One region of the Pseudomonas sp. Soil_N_39 genome, then DNA from elsewhere that is predicted to be linked to it. Evidence: predicted binding sites of a transcription regulator. Region 1 holds the regulator's gene; the other holds the start of a gene.
What was found. The regulator FliA, encoded in region 1, starts transcription of late flagellar genes. The targets are predictions, from matches to a motif close to CTAAAGTTTNNNNNNNNNNNGCCGNTAA.
Positions count from the first base shown of each region.

Region 2: AC3A5O_RS06005 (flagellar protein MotY) is a predicted target of FliA. The motif match lies at 2,022-2,049, and genes of this name have one in related genera.

Region 1 is NZ_JBDGLI010000005.1:160,729-163,996, reverse strand. It holds gene AC3A5O_RS10025 (chemotaxis protein CheA) at 1-277, opposite strand, end outside; gene AC3A5O_RS10020 (protein phosphatase CheZ) at 308-1,093, opposite strand; gene AC3A5O_RS10015 (chemotaxis response regulator CheY) at 1,112-1,483, opposite strand; gene fliA (RNA polymerase sigma factor FliA) at 1,650-2,393, opposite strand; gene fleN (flagellar synthesis regulator FleN) at 2,390-3,220, opposite strand.
Region 2 is NZ_JBDGLI010000003.1:270,822-274,089, forward strand. It holds gene AC3A5O_RS05990 (peroxiredoxin) at 1-6, shown strand, start outside; gene rnt (ribonuclease T) at 234-911, opposite strand; gene pyrC (dihydroorotase) at 908-1,954, opposite strand; gene AC3A5O_RS06005 (flagellar protein MotY) at 2,147-3,127, shown strand; gene AC3A5O_RS06010 (argininosuccinate synthase) at 3,255-3,268, shown strand, end outside.

The sequences.
Region 1 (3,268 bases):
GCACCACGTCCATCAGTTCCGAATCCACGCGGCGCTCACCCTTGCGCAGGATATCGAACACGTTTTCGGCAATGTGGCAGCACTCCACCAGCTCGTTGAGCTGGAGGAAGCCGGCGCCTCCTTTTACAGTGTGGAAACCGCGAAAAATTGCATTGAGCAGATCCGCATCATCAGGTCGGCTTTCCAGCTCGACCAGCTGTTCGGACAGTTGCTCTAGAATCTCGCCGGCCTCAACCAGGAAATCCTGAAGGATCTCTTCATCGGCGCCGAAGCTCATTAATGGCTGCTCCTAAAACAGGGCTAAAACTCAGAATCCAAGGCTGGACAGCAAATCGTCCACATCGTCCTGACCGGACATAACGTCTTCTCTTTTATCGGCATGAATTTGCGGACCTTCACCCTGAGAGAGATGTTTTTGTGGATCTTTTTCAGCAAGCATCGCTTCACGGTCGTGTTCGATGCCTGCAAAGCGGTCGACCTGGCTGGCCATCAACACCAGTTTGAGCAGGTTGCTTTCCACTTCGGTGACCAATTGGGTCACACGCTTGATCACCTGGCCGGTCAGGTCTTGATAGTCCTGGGCCAGCAGAATGTCGTTGAGGTTGCTTGCCACGGCGCGGTTCTCGGTGCTGCTGCGCGCCAGGAAACCGTCGACCCGACGGGCCAGCTCCCGAAACTCTTCAGCACCGACTTCGCGACGCATGAACCGGCCCCAGTCGGTGCTCAAGGCCTGGGCTTCTTCACTCAGGCCGTTGACCAGCGGCGTTGCACTTTCCACCAGGTCCATGGTGCGGTTCGCCGCGGCCTCGGTCAGCTTGACCACATACCCCAGGCGCTCGGTGGCGTCGGTGATCTGCGAGACTTCCTCGGCCTGCGGCATGTGCGGGTCGATCTGGAAATTGACAATCGCGCTGTGCAGTTCACGCGTGAGCTTGCCCACTTCCTGATACAGACCGCGGTCACGGGTCTGGTTGAGCTCATGGATCATTTGAACCGCATCGCCAAAGCGACCTTTTTCAAGGCTGTCGACCAGTTCGCGGGCATGTTTTTTCAGGGTCGATTCGAAATCGCCCATTGAAGATTCGTTGTCCATAGCTCCCCCGTGGCGCAGTTAACCGATGCGTTCGAAGATTTTTTCGATCTTCTCTTTCAACGCCTGGGCCGTGAAGGGTTTGACCACATAGCCGTTTACACCGGCCTGGGCCGCTTCGATGATCTGCTCGCGCTTGGCTTCGGCAGTGACCATCAGCACCGGAAGATGCTTGAGCTTTTCGTCGGCGCGCACATGGCGCAACAAGTCGATACCGGTCATGCCGGGCATGTTCCAGTCAGTCACCAGAAAGTCGATGCTCCCGCTGTTGAGGACCGGAATGGCTGTGACGCCATCATCCGCCTCGACCGTGTTGGTGAACCCAAGGTCACGCAACAGGTTTTTTATGATCCGCCGCATCGTTGAGAAGTCATCAACGATGAGGATTTTCATGTTCTTGTCCAATTCGACCTCCAAGCAGTCTTAAACGCGCCCAGCACCTGGACGCGCCATTTCAATCAATCCGGCACAACACTCGACAACGGTCCGGAGCACAACGGATGGAGACTGGCGCAGTACCTGCCAGGCCAGCCTCGTCGCAGTGTCCCCACACTGCCTGTCAACGCGCTCGCCACTCCCCCAAACGCCCCCGCAAACGGGCCGCGCACTGGCTGTGTAACTGGCTGACCCGCGATTCGCTGACCCCCAGGACCTCACCGATTTCCTTGAGGTTCAGCTCTTCGTCGTAGTACAGCGCCAAGACCAGTCGCTCACGCTCCGGCAAATTGGCAATCGCATCCGCCAGCGCGCTCTGGAAACGTTCATCTTCCAGGTCACGCGATGGCTCCATGTGAGCACTCGCGCCATCCTCGTGCAGCCCTTCGTGTTCGCCGTCCTGCAGCAGGTCGTCGAAACTGAACAGGCGGCTGCCCAAGGTATCGTTCAAAATCCCGTAATAATCATCGAGACTTAACTGGAGTTCGGCAGCAACTTCGTGATCTTTAGCGTCACGCCCGGTTTTCGCTTCAATTGCCCGAATCGCGTCACTGACCATGCGGGTATTGCGGTGCACCGAACGCGGCGCCCAATCGCCCTTGCGGACTTCATCGAGCATCGCCCCGCGAATGCGAATACCGGCATAGGTCTCGAAACTGGCGCCTTTGCTGGCGTCGTATTTGTTCGACACTTCAAGCAGGCCGATCATGCCGGCCTGGATCAAGTCCTCGACCTGGACACTGGCCGGCAACCGCGCCAGCAAGTGGTAGGCGATACGCTTGACCAGTGGCGCATAACGCTCGATCAATTCGTATTGGGCGTCCCGTGCCGATTTTTTGTAGAGATGGTTGTAACCGCTGGCTGTCATAGCACGGGCCCTGCTGTTTGTTGCACAAGACGTTCGACGAAAAACTCCAGATGCCCGCGAGGATTGGCCGGCAATGGCCAGGTATCGACCTTCTGGGCGATCGCCTTGAACGCCAGCGCGCATTTGGAACGTGGAAAGGCTTCATAGACGGCACGTTGCTTCTGGACGGCCTTGCGCACGCTTTCGTCGTAAGGCACCGCGCCGACGTATTGCAGGGCGACGTCCAGGAAGCGATCGGTGACCTTGGTCAACTTGGCGAACAGGTTGCGTCCTTCCTGCGGGCTCTGGGCCATGTTGGCCAGGACGCGGAAGCGGTTCATGCCATAGTCGCGGTTCAGCAGTTTGATCAGGGCGTAGGCGTCGGTGATGGACGTCGGTTCGTCGCAGACCACCAGCAGCACTTCCTGGGCGGCGCGCACGAAACTGACGACCGAGTCGCCAATGCCGGCCGCGGTATCGATCACCAGCACATCGAGGTTGTCGCCGATGTCGCTGAAAGCCTGGATCAGGCCCGCGTGTTGGGCTGGGGTCAGGTGAACCATGCTCTGGGTGCCGGAGGCAGCCGGCACGATACGAATCCCGCCTGGCCCCTGCAACAGCACGTCGCGCAGTTCGCAGCGGCCTTCGATCACGTCCGCCAGGGTGCGTTTGGGGGTAAGCCCCAGCAGCACGTCGACGTTCGCCAGGCCCAGGTCGGCGTCCAGCAGCATGACCCGTCGGCCAAGCTCTGCCAGAGCCAGGGACAAGTTCACTGACACGTTAGTCTTCCCGACGCCACCTTTGCCGCCGGTCACCGCGATCACCTGTACGGGATGCATGCTGCCCATGTTCGTTCTTTACCTTGTCTTCTTAGACGGAGGCCACATTACTGGCTG
Region 2 (3,268 bases), on a different contig from region 1:
CTGTAAGCGCACACCCAGGCATAAAAAAAACCGGCCCTCGATGGGCCGGTTTTTTTATGGGTGTTTCAAGCCAGATCATCGGCTGAAACACAGCACCCTGTGGCGAGGGGATTTATCTGTGGGAGCAAGGCTTGCCCGCGATGGCGGCGATGCGGTCTTCCAAAAAACCAGTCGCCTGTGTCGCGAGCAAGCTTTGCTCCCACAGAGTGGCGCCGCCACAATGGCTCTGCTCTTTAGTCGTCGAAATCCTGCCAGCCGCCCATCTCTTTCCACCGGTTGACGATGCCGCAGAACAGCTCGGCGGTCTTCTCGGTGTCGTAGCGGGCCGAGTGGGCTTCACGGCCATCGAAATCGATGTCGGCCGCCTGGCACGCCTTGGCCAGGACGGTCTGGCCATACGCCAGGCCAGCCAGGGTCGCGGTGTCGAAGCTGGAGAACGGGTGGAACGGGTTGCGCTTCATGTCCAGGCGCGCGACGGCGGCGTTGAGGAAGCCCAGGTCGAAGCTGCTGTTGTGGCCGACCAGGATCGCCCGCTTGCAACCGTTGGCCTTGAGCGCCTTGCGCACGCCACGGAAGATGTCGGTCAGGGCCGTTTCTTCGCTGACCGCCATGCGCAACGGGTGATCGAGCTTGATCCCGGTGAACTCCAGGGCCGCCGCTTCGACGTTGGCGCCTTCGAACGGTTCGACCCGGAAGAAATAGGTGTGGTCAGGGAACACAAAGCCTTTTTCGTCCATGCCGATGGTGGTCGCGGCGATTTCCAGCAAGGCGTCGGTGGCGGAATTGAAACCACCGGTTTCTACATCGACGACCACCGGCAGGTAGCCACGGAACCGCGCGGCCATGGGGTGACGGGCGCCGCCCGAACCACCGTTGCCGTCCAGTTCGTCGTCGAAATGATCTTCACTCACGCGTTTTCCTCCAGCAGGCGCCAGCGCAGTTTTTCACCGGCGCGCAGCGGGATGACGGTCTGCTCGCCGAAGGGCAGGCTGACGGGGGCGGTCCATTCGTCACGGACCAGGGTAATACGATCGGTGTTCACCGGCAGGCCATAGAAACTCGGGCCGTGCAGGCTGGCGAAGCCTTCGAGCTTGTCCAGCGCGTCGCGCTGCTCGAACGCTTCGGCGTACATCTCGATGGCGGCATAGGCGGTGTAGCAGCCGGCGCAACCGCAGGCCGCTTCCTTGGCGTGCTGGGCGTGGGGCGCCGAGTCGGTGCCGAGGAAAAACTTGGCGCTACCGCTGGTGGCGGCGTCCAGCAGAGCTTCCTGGTGAGTGTTGCGCTTGAGGATCGGCAGGCAATAGAAGTGCGGCCGGATCCCGCCCACCAGCATGTGGTTGCGGTTGTACAGCAGGTGATGGGCGGTGATGGTCGCGCCGACGTTGGCCGGGGCCTCGTTGACGAACTGCACGGCATCGCCGGTGGTGATGTGCTCGAACACCACCTTGAGGGTCGGGAAACGTTCCACGACGCGGCGCATGTGCTCGTCGATGAAGATCTTCTCGCGGTCGAACACGTCGACGTCGCCCCGGGTGACTTCACCATGGATCAACAGCGGCATGCCGACTTCGGCCATGGCCTCCAGCGCCGGGAAGATCTTGTCGATGCTGGTGACACCGGAGTCGGAGTTGGTGGTCGCGCCGGCGGGGTACAGCTTGGCGGCATGGACAAAACCGCTGGCCTTGGCGTCGCGAATCTCTTCGGGCTGGGTGCGGTCGGTGAGGTAAAGCACCATCAGCGGTTCGAAGCGGCTGCCAGCCGGGCGCGCGGCGAGGATCCGCTGGCGATAGCCATCGGCTTCGGCGGCGTTGCGCACGGGCGGAACCAGGTTAGGCATGATGATTGCGCGCCCGAAGGTGCGCGCGACATCGGCGACGGTATGGGTCAACACAGCACCATCGCGAAGATGAATATGCCAGTCGTCGGGACGCAGCAGGGTCAGGCGGTCGGACATTGGGGGGCTTCCAGGCGGGTCAAACTCTGGGGAATGCTACCGGAAAAGACCGATTCAGGCACCCGCTATCAAGTTCTGCCACAACTTACCGATAGCTCCTACAGGTGTGCCACGAATCCGTGCAGTGCCCCGGACAGGCGTCATGCCCTCAAGCATGCGTCGATCTTTGTATAAAAGTCAGTGGAGCCTCCCGTGCGCCAGCGTTATCTAGCCTTGCTCAGTGTGTTTGCCAGCCTTCCCGCCATGGCGCTCACTTTCCAGACCCGTCTGGAGAGCATTGAGTGGACGGTCGAAGGCGACAAGTTCGAGTGCCGGCTGAGCCAGCCGATCACCGATTTCGGCAGCGGCGAATTCGTGCGCCGGGCGGGCGAACAGGCCACGTTCCGCCTCAAGAGCCATAACCCGATGCTGGGCGGCGGTTCTGCCACGTTGCTGGCGGCCGCCGCACCGTGGCAACCGGGGCGCGGCGACATTAACCTGGGGTCGGTCAGGATCGGCAGTGGCGACGTGTTGTTCAACAGTTCCCAGGTTCAGGCCGGGCGCTTGATCAGTGGGCTGATGGAGGGTCGCAGCCCTGTGGTGCGGCGTAACACCGAGGATGGACGGGTTTCGGAAGTCCGATTGTTGCCGGTGCGCTTCAATAAGGCCTTTAGTGACTATCAAGGCTGCGTGGCGAAACTGTTACCAAAGAATTTCGAGCAGATTAAGCAAACTCAAATCGGTTTCCCCGGCGAAGGGGTCGAGCTCGATGCTCAGGCCAAGGCCCAGTTGCAGGTGATGCTCGACTTCATCAAGGCCGACCCGAGCGTCAATCGTGTCGAGCTCGACGGTCACTCTGACAATAGCGGCAACCGCCTGACCAACCGTGAGCTGTCGCGCCGCCGGGCCCTGGCGGTCCAGGACTTCTTCAAGGCCAATGGTTTTCAGGAGTCACAGATCACACTGCGGTTCCATGGCGAGCGTTATCCCCTGGTGTCCAATACCAACGCCGCCAACCGGGCCAAGAACCGTCGCGTGGTCGTGCGCCTGGAGCGTGGGGCGCCGGTTGAAGCTCCGGCACCAGCACCGCAGCCAGCGCCCGCTGCGGCTCCAGCCAAGGCCCCGGCGCCGACTGCCGCGCCGGCCAAGGCACCGATCTCCACGCCCGCTTCCACCGCTGCGCGGACGTCCTGAGCCGGATTGGTCGTCGCGCGCTCGACATAATCTGTCGCTTCGTCGTCATAAGCTGTCGCGCCCCTGTAAATTATCCGCGCTGGACGTTAGACTTCCCGGCTTTCCGTACAACCCGTGGAGTGATGGCATGGCGGACGTAAA